DNA from 4 places in the Phycicoccus sp. genome. Region 1 is predicted to be linked to each of the others. Evidence: predicted binding sites of a transcription regulator. Region 1 holds the regulator's gene; each other region holds the start of a gene.

Evidence for each region. The regulator LexA, encoded in region 1, represses DNA repair genes until DNA is damaged. The targets are predictions, from matches to a motif close to TCGAACANNTGTTCGA.
Region 2: PKA89_RS01360 (DUF222 domain-containing protein) is a predicted target of LexA. The motif match lies at 1,346-1,361, and genes of this name have one in related genera.
Region 3: PKA89_RS00735 (DUF222 domain-containing protein) is a predicted target of LexA. The motif match lies at 1,408-1,423, and genes of this name have one in related genera.
Region 4: PKA89_RS15695 (HNH endonuclease signature motif containing protein) is a predicted target of LexA. The motif match lies at 2,025-2,040, and genes of this name have one in related genera.

The regions. Positions count from the first base shown of each region.
Region 1 is NZ_DAOLAC010000056.1:11,813-15,132, reverse strand. It holds partial or broken gene PKA89_RS19625 (hypothetical protein) at 1-112, opposite strand, end outside; gene PKA89_RS19620 (hypothetical protein) at 276-737, shown strand; gene lexA (transcriptional repressor LexA) at 811-1,524, opposite strand; gene PKA89_RS19610 (LysM peptidoglycan-binding domain-containing protein) at 1,775-2,167, shown strand; gene PKA89_RS19605 (hypothetical protein) at 3,131-3,320, shown strand, end outside.
Region 2 is NZ_DAOLAC010000001.1:289,743-293,062, reverse strand. It holds gene PKA89_RS01370 (aldehyde dehydrogenase family protein) at 1-623, shown strand, start outside; gene PKA89_RS01365 (maleylpyruvate isomerase family mycothiol-dependent enzyme) at 740-1,264, shown strand; gene PKA89_RS01360 (DUF222 domain-containing protein) at 1,373-2,896, shown strand; gene PKA89_RS01355 (Type 1 glutamine amidotransferase-like domain-containing protein) at 2,893-3,320, shown strand, end outside.
Region 3 is NZ_DAOLAC010000001.1:157,195-160,514, reverse strand. It holds gene PKA89_RS00745 (SURF1 family protein) at 1-548, opposite strand, end outside; gene PKA89_RS00740 (MOSC domain-containing protein) at 733-1,275, shown strand; gene PKA89_RS00735 (DUF222 domain-containing protein) at 1,574-2,881, shown strand; gene PKA89_RS00730 (hypothetical protein) at 2,887-3,320, opposite strand, start outside.
Region 4 is NZ_DAOLAC010000031.1:13,652-16,971, forward strand. It holds gene PKA89_RS15695 (HNH endonuclease signature motif containing protein) at 410-1,978, opposite strand; gene PKA89_RS15700 (crotonase/enoyl-CoA hydratase family protein) at 2,175-2,972, shown strand; gene PKA89_RS15705 (molybdopterin-dependent oxidoreductase) at 2,969-3,320, shown strand, end outside.

The DNA.
Region 1 (3,320 bases):
GCAGGAGCCGCAGCGGCCGGTCGGAGCGGGTGAGGACCTCCACGACCATCACGGCCCCGATCGCGACGGCGATGACGAGGTCCGGGTGCTGGCGGAGCCGGGCCGTGCCCATGAGCGCCGACTGTAGTGGGCACACGTGCCTCCGGCGTCACCTCGGAGGATGACCGCGAGATGGTCCTCGGGGGCGACAGACCGGTCGCTCGTCGTCGTGACGACAGCGCGGAGGGCGGTGTCGCACCGTGGCGGACGTCCGTCACACCATGAGAGGAAGACCGATGTCGTCCACCACCATTGCCACCCGATCCACCGCCCACCCACCGCTGCTCGCGACCACCGTCGCCACGCTCGTCGTCAGCGTCTTCTGGACCGCCTTCGGGGCCGACGGCTGGGGAGAGCTGCTGACGATGGCCGCTGTCCAGGTCGTCGCGGCTGGCGTCGTCCTCGGCGTGGTCGTGCCCCGCCTGCTCCGACGGCAGAGCACGGGGGGTCCGTCGCTCGCCGTCGGGGTCGTCGCCGTGCTGCTCACCCTCCCGGCGTTCTGGTCCGGGGTTCCGCTCGTGCTCGGAGTCGCCGCGGCCGTCCTCGGCAACGCAGGCCGGACCCGCGAGGTGGGGGAGCGCGCCGCGCTCGCCGGCCTGGCGCTCGGGTTGCTCGCGGTCCTCGGCTACCTGGCCCTCTACCTCGGCGACGGGGTCGTCGCCGGACACCACGGGGTCCTCGTCGCGGGCCTGCTCTGAGGTCGGGACCGGGCGCAGGGCGGACCGGCCGGCCCTGCGCCCGTGCCGCGTCGGCGTCGCCGCCGGCCCGAGGTCAGACGCGGCGGAGGACGGCCGTGACCTTGCCGAGGATCGTCGCGTGGTCGCCGTCGATCGGCTCGAAGGCGGGGTTGTGCGGCATCAGCCAGACGTGGCCGTCCCGCCGCTTGAAGGTCTTGACCGTCGCCTCGTTGTCGAGCATCGCCGCGACGATGTCGCCGTTCTCGGCGGTCGGCTGCTGCCGGACGACGACCCAGTCGCCGTCGCAGATGGCGGCGTCGACCATCGAGTCGCCGACGACCTTGAGGAGGAAGAGCGAGCCCTCGCCGACGATCTGCTTGGGCAGCGGGAAGACGTCCTCGACGACCTCCTCGGCGGTGATCGGCACGCCGGCGGCGATCTGGCCGAGGACTGGGACGTACGAGGCCTCGGGGCGCTCGTCGCCGATGCCGGTGACGTCGATGTCCTCCGGCTCGGGGCGGCGGTAGCCCGACCCGGCGCGGTCGGGGGAGACCACCTCGATGGCGCGCGGCCGGTTGGGGTCGCGCCGGAGGAAGCCCTTGCGCTCGAGCGCGGAGAGCTGGTGGGCGACCGAGCTGGGGGAGGTCAGCCCGACGGCCTCGCCGATCTCGCGCATGCTCGGGGGGTACCCGTGCCGGTCGACGGCGTTGCGGATCACCTCGAGGATCTTGCGCTGGCGGTGGGTCAGCTCGCCGCCGTCGCCGCGGTCGGGCATCTCGTGGATGTCGGCGTTCCTCGGACGTGCCATCTCGACCCCTTACGCTGCGGCGCCCGCGCGGTGCGCGGAGCCATGTCGGTGTTTGTGCAGGTCAGACGGTGTGTCGGTGGTGCCGTGCAGTCTGATCCGCATGCGGACATCGTACGGACGTCGAACAGAGAATTCAAACATTCTTTCGACGCGTGTCTTGTCCGCCTCGAACATCCGTGCTACAACTCGTACAGACGTTCTATCGAACACCGGTTCGACGGTCGCCCTCGCGGCCGGGATGGAGGACATGATGAGTGCGATCGCCTGGGAGCCCGCCGAGCTCGGCCACCCCCACTCCGCGGCGCCGCGGCGCCCGCACCTCGTCGTGCTCCCCGGCGGCGGCGAGGCGGCCGTCTCCGGTGGCGGTGCGCTGCGCCTGACGGCCCGCGGCCGGTTGGTCCTCCTCGTCCTCGCGGCGCTCCTCGTCACGGTGCTGCTCGGCCTGCGCGGCCAGGGCAGCGCCACGGCCCTCGAGCCCGACCACGTCGTCTTCGTCGGCGCCGGCCAGACCCTCTCCGAGATCGCGGCGCACGAGCTGCCGCAGCTCTCGATGAGCGAGGGCGTCCTCGCCATCCAGCTGGCCAACGACCTGAGCACCGCCCAGGTCAGCGCCGGTCAGGAGCTCGTCATCCCGCGCGGCTGACGAACCGACCGCGCGGCGGCGCGCACCGCCGCGACGGTCCCTTGCGTCCGAGTCCCTCGACCCGGCTCCGGACGCCGGAGGGCGTCGCCTCCCGTGCAGGAGAGGCGACGCCCTCCGTGCTGTGCCCTGGGAGGGCGCGTCGGGACGGCGCTGCACGACGGCGCGGCGAGCGGTTCGCCGGTGCCGCAGGGTCCTCGCGCAGCGCCGTCGGCCCCGGCCCGGCGACAAGTTCGCCTGTGCCGCAAGGTCCTCGGGCGGCGCCGTCGGCCGCGGCCGCGCGACAAGTTCGACTGTGCCGCAGGGTCCTCGCGTGACGTCGGCGGCGCGTCGCTGCGGTCACGTCCGCCCCATCCGTCACCGACACTCGGCCGAACGGAGGACTCCGCATCGACCGACCTGCCCTATCTGGGGACCCGTGCGGCCCCGACCCGGCGTGGCGGGTTCCGGCGCCGTCGCGCGGCGGCGGAGACTCGGCGCATGCGGACCAGACGGCGCAGCAGCTATCGCGTCACACACCATCCGGTCGTCCAGTGCGGCGGCCAGGGCCGGTGGGTGTGGTCGTGCGGCTGCGGCGCGCGTGGGTCCGTCCTCTCGGGCGGGTGGCACGGCGCCTTCACGGCAGCGCTGGTCCACCAGAGCCTCAGTCCGGGGGAGTAGACGTGCGGCCCGGGGATACACAGAGGGTCCCCGGGTCGCACTCCCCGCCGCCGCCGGCTCTCGCTCCGCGGCGGTGGGGCCGGCGGCGGGGGCGCCGCCTGCAGGGAGGCCGCGGCACCGCATGTCCGGGTGCGCAGCGGTCCCTCCCCTCGTGACCACCGACCGGGCGCGAGGGGAGGGACCGTCCCGTCCTCGTGGACGGGTCCGGGACGCCGGCCGCGGCCTTCCTGCGTGCCCGGGGAACAGGGCTGTGGCGCTCGGCGTTGTGCAGTGATGTAATGAAGTAATCACTGCAAGGAGGCAATCATGCGACACCGACCAGATCCCGACCCGACGAGCGACCCCACGCCACGCGGCGGTGGCGGCGGCTCGTGGGGCCACCGCGGTCCCGGTGGCCGCCGCGGCCCCGGTGGCGGTCCGGGTGGCCGCCGCGGGTTCGGCCACGGCCGGCCCGGCGGCTGGCAGCAGGGTGACCTGCCGAACGCCGACGACGCCG
Region 2 (3,320 bases), on a different contig from region 1:
TCCAGGACGTCCGCGACTCCGAGGGGCTGACGCCGGCCCGCGCCGAGGCGGTCGTCTCGGCGGCGATCGACCGGTGGGTCTGGTACGCCGGCTGGGCCGACAAGTACCCGCAGGTGCTCGGCGGGCTCAACCCGGTCGCCGGGCCGTACTTCGACATCTCGGCGCCGGAGCCGACCGGGGTGGTCGCGGTGCTCGCGCCGCAGGCGTCCTCGCTGCTCGGGCTGGTGTCCGTCGTGGCGCCGGTCGTCGTGTCCGGCAACACCTGCGTCGTGCTCGCGTCCGAGGAGCGGCCGCTGCCGGCCATCGACCTCGCCGAGTGCCTCGCGACCTCCGACGTGCCGGGCGGCGTGGTCAACGTCGTCACCGGGCGCACCGCCGAGGTCGCGCCGTGGCTGGCCTCCCACCGCGACGTCAACGCCATCGACCTCACCGGCGCCGCCGACGCGCCGGGGGTCGAGTGGGGCGAGCTCGAGCTCGCGGCGGCCGAGAACCTCAAGCGGGTGCTGCGCCCCGGGGGGTCCGGTCCGGAGGCGGTCGAGCCCGACTTCGAGCCGACCCCCGACCTCTCGCGGCTCTCGGCGTTCCTCGAGACCAAGACCGTCTGGCATCCCAAGGGCCGCTGACTCCCGTTCTCCTCCCCGAACGTGTGTGAAGGACGTCGGCATGTCGACGGTCTTCACACACGTTCGAGGGAGGACTAACCCCCTGAAGGGGGGTCGAGTGGTCATACGGTCCGGGGATGGCTGACACGACCACCCTCTCGACCGCGCTCGACCAGCTCGTCGACCTCCTCGGGGACGTCGACGACGACACCGCCGCACGCACGACCCCCTGCTCCGACTGGACGGTGGCCGAGCTCGCCGACCACGTCGTCCACGGCACGCACAACTTCGCCCGCGGGGTGCGCGGGGAGGACGTCGACTGGGCCGCCGCCGCGCCCTCGGTCTCGGGCGGCCGCGCCGCCGCGATGCGCGCCGCGGCCGACGACCTCCTCGCGGCGTGGGCCGACGCCCCCGAGGATGCGGACGGTCCCCCGCGGGAGTGGCAGTGCTCCGAGCTGGCGGTGCACACGTGGGACCTCGCCCGGGCGCTCGGGGTCGACACGGCGGACCTCGACCAGTCGGTCGCCGAGAAGGGTGGCGAGTTCATGCGTCCGTCGCTGACCGACGAGAACCGGGGCAGCGCGTTCGGCCCGGAGCGCCCGGCGCCGGAGGGGGCCGACGCGTACACGAGCCTCGCCGCGTTCGACGGCCGCGAGGTCTGATGGAGCGCGTCCGCGAGTCGATGCCCTGACAGTGAATCCCGTTCTGCTGAGGGCGAACTGTCGTCCACAGGGGCTTGTCGTTCGAACGTGAGTTCGGTACGATGAGGCATGGACAGGGGGAGCATCTCGAGCCGCATCGCGGCACTCCGCGAGGAGTGCGCGCGGCTGGGTCGTGAGCTGGCCGAGGACGGGTCGGGGCTGGCGCCGGAGGACGCGTTCGCGCTCGCCGGGGAGGCCCAGCACCTGGCCAACTCCGCGGACGGCCTGGTCGCGGTGGCTGCCTCGTGGGGGGCTCGGGTCGAGGTGCGCCTGTCCGGGAGCGGTCCGGTGGAGCGGGTGCACCCGGTGGGGTTCGTGGACCCGATGTCGGCGTCGATGTTCTGCCTGGAGGCCGGGCTGACCGAGGGGGTTGCCGGTCGGAAGGTGACGCTCGGTGCCACGCTCGGCGAACGGTTCCCTCACGTGCGCCGCCTGCTCTTGCAGGGCGAGGTGACGGCCGTATCGGCGCAGAAGGTCGTCGACGCGTGCGCCGGCCTCGACGTCGACGCCTGCCTGCGGGTGGATGCCGAGCTCGCTGGCCGGCTGGCGGGGATGGACCCGGCCCGGGTGACCTCGGAGGCGCGACGGGTGGCGACGCGGGTGGCGGCCGACCAGGTCGCCGCCCATGCCGCGACCACGAAGCGGGGCCGGTGCGTCGAGGTGCGGGCCGGGGTGGACGGGCTGACCGACTGGTTCGGCTCGCTCCCCACCGCCACGTCGGCGGCGATGTGGTCGGCCGTGGAGAAGCTCGCCGGGCAGTACCGGCAGGTCGACGCCGACCTGTCGCTGCCCGAGTCACGCGCGGATGCGCTGGCCGACCTGGTCCTGCGGAACGTGACCGTCTCCGCGCAGGTGACGCTCGGGGTGCCAGTCGTCACCGACCAGTCCACCCCGGAGCCCACACAGGGTGAGCGGTTCCGGGTCGAGTGGGACGACGAGGACACCGTCGTCGACGCCGTCACCGGTGAGGTGACCCGGTACGCCGACCTCGAGCCCGGCTCCCGCGAGGAGCTGTCCTGGCGGGAGGAGCCGCCGGAGCCGACCGGGGACCTCATCACCGTCATGGCCGCGCTGGGGCCGGGGTCCTGGGTCTCGGGGGCGCAGCTGCCGGGCGTCGGCTGGGTGGACGCCACCACGATGGCCAGCCTCCTCAAGACCCTCCCGCTGGAGGTCGCCCGAGCCGTCCTCGACGCCCCGACCGGCACCCTGGCCTCCCTGACCACCGCCGCCTACCGGCCCACCAAGGCCATCGCCGACTTCGTCAGGACCCGCGACGGCACCTGCCGGATGTGGGGCTGCTCGAGACCGGCTGCGCGCTGCGACGTCGACCACTGCCGACCCTGGCCCGACGGGCAGACCATCCCCACCGAGCTCGAGTCCCTGTGCCGGCACCACCACCGGTTCAAGCAGACCGGCCGATGGCGACCGGTCCTCGACCCCGACGGCACCCTCACTTGGCACGGCCCCAACGCCGCGACCCGCACCACCGAACCCGAGCACCGCCGTGTGCCCGGCCCTGGAGCGGTGAGTTCGCGTCCCGAGACCGGTCAGATCATGGACCACCCGTTTCCGCACCACCGAGGAGAGCCGTGAAGCTGTTGCTCACGTCAGGCGGCGTCACGAACGCCACGATCCACGCCGCGCTCGTCGAGCTGCTCGGCCGACCCGTCGAGGAGGCCCGCGCCCTCTGCATCCCGACCGCGCAGTGGGGCCACCCGATGTGCGGGCCCGGCAGCGTGCAGCGGGTCGTGGGCGGCGGGGCCGGGTCGCCGCACCTCACCGGGCTCGGCTGGGGGTCGCTCGGCGTCCTCGAGCTCACCGCCCTGCCGAGCATCGGCGAGGAGCGCTGGCTGCCGTGGGTGCGCGACGCCGACGTCCTGCTCGTCGACGGCGGCGACGCCACCTACCTCGCGCACTGGATGCGCGGGTCCGGACTCGCCGCGCTGCTGCCCACCCTCACCGACACCGTGTGGGTGGGCGTCAGCGCAGGAAGCATGGTCCTGACCCCGCGGATCGG
Region 3 (3,320 bases), on a different contig from region 1:
GACTCGGTCGCGAGGAAGAGGAAGGCGTTGTAGAGGTCGCCCGACCAGGTGTTGACGAGCACCGAGGTGTCGACCGAGGCGATCTCGCCGGGGCCGACGGGAGTGGTGCCGGGCGACTCCGACGGGGCGATCCCGCCCTCGAGGGTGAGGGTGCCCGTGGGCGGGTCCCCGGCCCGCGTGGGGTCGGTGACGAACCCGCGGAGCACCGGCAGGGTCGCCCCGGTGGCGTCGACGACGAACGGGGTGAGCACCCACGAGCCGGTGCGATCGCCGAGCCGGCGGTCCGGGACGAGCAGCTGCCCCTCGGCGTAGTGACCGGTGACCGTCACCGGGTGCGCCGAGATCTCCCCGGGGAACCTCTCGTGCGGGCGGATGAGGTCGGTCAGCGGCTCGGGGGCGGCGGCGCGCGCGGCCGCCACCGCGTCCTCGCGCGCCTTCCCCTCCGCGACGCCCAGCTGCCAGCGGCCGAGCTGGACGAAGACGACGCCGATGACGAGGGCCAGCCCGAGCAGCCCGAGCAGCCTCGGGGTCAGGGCCGTCCGCAGCACGGCGTCGAGCGTACGGGAGCGGTCTGGGGGCCGGGCGTGGGGACCGGGACCCCCGAGGGGAGGCAACACGCCGGGCAGGGCACCGGTCGGCCTGCGTGTTGCCTCCCCTCGGGGCCCGGGCGGTGGCGGTCGGGGGTGGGTCCGGGGCGGTCGGGGGTGGTGCGCGGTGGCTGATGATGGACGAGTGCCTCAGTCCGTCGTCCCCGAACCCACCGGTCGCGTCGTCGTCGGGCTGCACGTGGCGCCGGGTCGTCGGCTGCCGGTGCGGTCGGTCGACGAGGTCGTGGTGGAGGCGGGCGCCGGGATCGTCGGGGACCGGTACCACGGCTCGCGGCACCGGCACGTGACGGTGCAGTCGGCCGACCAGCTCGCCGAGGCGGCCGAGCGGCTCGGGTCGCCGGTGCCACCGTCGGGGACGCGGCGCAACGTCACGGTGTCCGGGGGGCGGGTCGTCTCGGTGCCCGGCGCGCAGGCCAAGCTCGGTGCGGTGCTGCTTGAGGTGGTCCGGGTGGCGGCGCCGTGCCGCATCCTCGACGACGAGGTCGGGCCGGGCGCGGCCGCCGCGATGCACGACCGGGCCGGCACCGTCTTCCGGGTGCTGGAGGGCGGCGTGGTCCGACTCGGCGACGCGTACGAGGAGCTGCCGTTCGACGCGTCCGAGGCCGCCGAGCGAGCGGCGGAGTCGAGGGCCGCGGCGGCCGCTCCGGCCCGAGGTCCGCTGCCCTGACGCCCTCGTCAGGTCGTGGACGGAAGCGGTCGCCGGGGCAGCCGCATCCAGACCTGACACGGTAGCGAGGATTCCGGAAGTCGTTCTGCTGAAAGCGAACTCGGCAGGAATCGACCCCCGATCGCTTGACTGTCGAACGTGTGTTCGGTACACTGGGGCATGGCCAGGGGGACCCTCGAACTCGCGGAGCGACGCTCCACGATCGAGGACGCACGGGCGGCGCTCGAGGGCCTCGGCGAGCACCTGGTGCGCGCCTCCGGGGCCCCAGCTCGCCGAGCTCGTCGGCCTTCTCGACGACGTGGCATCACTGGCCTCGGCGGCCCGCACGCAGGTGGCGGCCGAGGCGTCCGGCCGGGGTGAGGTCGCGGGGTCCGAGGTGCACGGCTGGCTGCGCCAGCGCGCGCCCTCGCTGCGGCAGGGCGGTGCCGCGTCGGTCGCCCGGCTCGCCGTCGACCTCGCCGCGGCGGGGTCCGGGCCGGCCGCGCCGGTCCCGGACGAGCGGTCACCGCTCGGGCTGGTCTGGGAGGCGGTGCGCACCGGCCGGATCGAGGCCGCCACCGGGTGCGCGGTCCTGCGCGAGGCCACCCGGCTGGCTCCGCTGCTGCAGGACGCCGCCGTCCCCACCGTCACGAGCGCCCTGGTCGACCTCGCGGCCGACTGGGGCCCGTCGATGATGCGCCGGCTGCGGCCCCGGCTGCTCGCCGAGCACGGTCGGGCGGGCGTGTTCGACGACCTCCACGAGCGCCTCGGCTCGGCCGCCCGGCTGTCGATGCCGCACGTGGAGTCCGGCGACCTCACGGAGTACCAGCTGTGGATGACGCCCGAGCAGGCCGCCACCCTCGAGGCGGCCATCGGCCCGCTGTCCCCCCCGGCACCGAACCCGGAGACCCGCGAGGCCGACCTCCGGCCGGCCGGGCAGCGGTTCGGCGAGGCCCTGACCGAGGTCTGCCGCCGCGCCTCCGCCGGCCCCGCCGACGGGCCGGAGGCGGTCGCCGGCTCGAGCGCCGTCCTCCACGTCACGATCCCGCTGGCCGACCTCGTGGCCACGCGCGGTGCCGGGGAGGCGATCGGCACGGTCGCCGACGGCACGCCCCTCACCGCCCTCGCCGTCCGCCGCCTCGGCTGCGACGCCACCCTCGTCCCCCAGCTCCTGGGCCTGCGGGGCGAGCCCCTCGTGCTCGGCCGTGCCGCCCGGCTGTTCACCCGCGGGCAGCGCCGCCACCTCTGGCTGCGCGACCGGGGCTGCACCTTCCCCGGATGCACCGCGCCGGCGAGCTGGTGCGAGGCGCACCACGTCCGCCACTGGGCCGAGGGCGGCGCGACCGACGCCTCCAACGCCGCCCTGCTCTGCCCACGACACCACACCACGGTCCACCGCCGCCGGCTGTTTGCCGAGGTCCGGCAGCACCCGGACGACCGCGGCCGGCACGTCGTCTGGGACCTCACCACCGGTTCCTACGACCGCATCGTCGGCCCCGCCCCGCCGGGCCGGGCGCCGGCCGTCCCGGCGGCCCTCCTCACCGCCGACCCCGGGGGCGAGGACGACGATGCGCTCCCCTGGTTCGACCCACCCCTGCCCGACGTCCCCGAGTGCACCGCGGCCTGAGCCGGTCAGGCGGGGCGGGCGTGGCGACCGGTCGGCGGGCGTCGACGCAGCCAGACCGCCTCGACGACCGGCAGGCTGGCGAGGCCGACGACGGCAGCGCCGCCACCGGTCATCAGGCCGGCCTCGAGCGTGCCGCCCCACCCCGAGCCGTACACCTGGGTGGGGTCGCCCTCGTAGAACGCGGCCACGGTGTCCCCGACGTCCCCGCCGGCGCCGACCAGGCCCACGTCGAGGAGCACGACGTCCCCGTCCTCACCGAGGAAGTCACCGCTGCGTGAGCACGGTCCCTTGCCGGTGCAGTCGACCGCGGTGATCCGCAACGTCCCGGGGACACCGTCGGCGTGGGCGGCCCGCCACGCAGGTGGCGCCTGGAGGAGACCGAGGACGACCAGAGCGCAGCCGGCGACGCCCCCGACGACGTGCCGCACGACCTCGACCG
Region 4 (3,320 bases), on a different contig from region 1:
TGCTCCTCCTCGGGACGAGCCGACCCTCCCACGCCAAGCACACGGGCACGGACGACTTCCTCGCTCAGCTCTCGCCGTGGCGCATCAGGAACTGCCCAACGCGCCATGCGATGTTGTAGGGGTTCCACGGCTTGATGTCGACGGGCTCCCACCGCGACCCCGCCAGCCAACCCGGGATGTGGCAGCAGAAGCGGTGGCCCGACGCCTGGAGAACGGCGCGGCACACGGGAGTCCAGAGAGGGCGAACGTTCATGTCGAGCTCCACGAGAAGGGACGGCCCCGGGCTGGGGCCGTCATTGCTCGATGTGGTTCACGATCCAGACCCTAGCCACCCGCGGTGCGTGTCCAACAGCGGCAGAGGCGACGGGCGCTCATCGGCAGTCCGGACGCCCATCGGCAAACGGACAGATCAGAACGGGGGCGCCGTCGGTGGTGGGGGCTTGCCGTGGGCACGGGTGTGGCACGAGCTGACCGTCACCGTGCGTTGGGGATACGGGTGGTCGAACCGACAGCCCGGCGGCGGGAGCCCCTGTCCGGCGAGGGCGTGCTCGAGCCGGAACTCGAGCGCGCTGTGCGGTGCCTCGTCGTCGTGCCGCGAGGGGGACTGCACCCGACCGTCCTCGTCGGTCCCGGCGTCGGGGAGGACGACGGGGTCGAGGGCGTCGAGCGGGTGGGTGGTGCGGGTGCGGCCGGTCGGGTCGGTCCAGGTCATCGACCCGTCGGGGGCCAGAACCGCTGACCATCCCGGACGCTGCTTGACCCGGTGGTGCCGGCGGCAGAGGCAGGCGAGGTTTGCGGCGGCGGTCGGGCCGACGGGCCACGGGACGACGTGGTCGAGGTCGCAGAAGCGGGCCGCGACATGGCATCCGGGGAAGCGGCACCGACCGTCGCGGGTGCGCACCAGGTCCGTGAGCCGGGAGCCGGCGCGGTAGGCCTCGGTGGCGAGCTCGCCGTCGGGGTCGACGAGCGCGCCCGAGTCGGGGTGGCAGGGCGAGCAGCTGGTCGGCGCGGCCGACACCGTACGAGCGAGCCACTCGCGCGGGACGAGGACGGGTTGCGTGGTGCGGGAGACGCCAACCTCGACGAGGTCGCCGGGAGCTGCGGGCGTGGTCGGAGGCGTGGGGCCGGCAGCGCTCTCGACGGGAGTGGTGAGGACCACGCGCAGGTCGATGGTCGCGTTGCCCGTCACGAGGTCGATGAGGGCCTGCGCCCTGGCACGCTCGACGGTGGCACAGGTGCCGTCGGCGACGTGCTGCTGGGCGAGGGCGTCGACGGCGGCCCAGGCGCGGGCGGCGTCCTCGGCGGGGAAGGTCCCGAGCCACGTGTCGACGCCCGGCTCGGCGGCCCACCGCCGCAGCGAGCAGCCCTCTCGGGCACGGTCGGCCGCCCGGCGGAGGACCTCGGGGCCGACCCGGGCGAGCATCCGGCGGACCCGACGCCGCAGGCGCGTGGCATCCTCCCGCTCGAGGTGCTCGTCGAGGCCCGCGACGATCGCGGCCGCCAGGGCGGGGGATGCCTCCTCGAGCTCGGATGCCACGACGGACGCGCGGTAGGCGTCGAGCCGGCCGGCCGCCATCGCCGCGTGCAGCCCGCCCAGGCCGGTGCTCGTGTCGCTGCCCTCGGGACCGTCGGCGGCCCGGCGCACGGCCTCGCGGACGAGACGCTCGGCCTGGACGGCGCCGACGCAGAGCGCCCCTGATGCGATGGCGGGTGCGTCGAGGGCGACATGGCCCGGGGTGCGGTGGGTCTCGACCAGCTCGCCGTCGTCGAGCACCTCGGGCTCGATCGCCGCCAGCCGGACGAGCGCCACGTCGCGAGCCGCCTCGACGCGAGCCGCGAGGGCCCCGAGTCCTGTGAGGGCCGCTGCCCAGTCCTCGCGGGACCCGGTCGTGGGTGACGACTCGAGGGCGGGACCGAGCAGCTCGGCGGCTCGGCGCGCGAGGTCGACGACGTCCTGCGGTCCTGCGCTGGTGGTCATCGGCTCCCCCTCCCCTCGTGAATCGATCCTACCCTCCCAGACGTCCTCGCACAAGTGTTCGAGGTGATAAATTCGCCTGTGGGACAAAGTGTTACCGCGGATTGACAGACGGCTCGAGCAGGCATCCGGACCCCCTCGGCCCGGTCGTCACCGCCGCCCTCGACCGCGGGGTTGTCCGCGCCCGTACGCTGGCCGCATGTCCGCGCCGGTCTCCTGCACCGTCGAGGGCGGTATCGCCCAGGTCCGCCTCGACCGCCCCGAGAAGCTCAACGCCCTGACCCTCGACACCCTCGAGGCGCTCGTGGACACGGCGCGCTCGCTCCGGACCGACCGCACCCTCCGGGGCGTTGTCCTCGGTGGCGCGGGTGACTCGTTCTGTGCCGGACTCGACTTCGCCACCGTGCTGCGCGAGCCGCCCCGGGTCGCGCGCGCCTTCGTCTCCCGCCCGTGGCGGGGCACCAACCTCTTCCAGGAGGCGTGCTGGGCCTGGCGCCGCCTGCCGGTCCCTGTCGTCGCCGCGGTGCACGGCCACTGCTACGGCGGCGGGCTCCAGATCGCGCTCGCCGCCGACCTGCGGATGACCACCCCTGACGCGCAGTGGTCGGTCCTCGAGGCACGGTGGGGGCTCGTCCCCGACATGAGCGGCGTCCAGGCGCTCTCGCAGCAGGTGCACCTCGACGTCGCGAAGCGCCTGACGATGACCGGCGAGGTGGTCAGCGGCACGCGCGCCGTCGAGCTCGGACTGGCCAGCGAGGTGCACGACGAGCCGTTCGTCGCGGCCACCCGCTTCCTCGAGGAGGTCGCCACCCGGTCGCCGGACTCGGTCGCCGCGACGAAGCGCCTCTTCGAGCGCACGTGGTCGTCCGGTCCACGCCGCACCTTCGCCCGCGAGCGGCTCGAGCAGGCGAGGCTCCTCGGCCGCCGCAACACGAAGACCGCTCGGGAGGCCGCACTGCGCCGCGAGTCCCCCTCGTTCGGGCCCCGGTCCCGATGACGGCCGCGGCGGTCCACCGCACCTCGTGCACGCTCTGCGAAGCGATGTGCGGGCTGGTCGTCGACCTCGACGAGCACGGGAAGGTGGGCCGCATCCGGGGTGACGAGGCCGACCCGCTCTCCCGGGGACACCTGTGCCCCAAGGCCTTCGCGCTCCCCGAGATCCAGGACGACCCCGACCGGCTGCGCCGCCCGCTGGTCCGCGGTACCGACGGCGAGCTGCACGAGGCGACGTGGGACGTCGCGATCCGACGGGCCGCCGCGCTGATGGCCGGCGTGCAGCGCGAGCACGGCGACGACGCCCTCGCCGTGTACCTCGGGAACCCCAACGTGCACAGCCTCGGGGCGC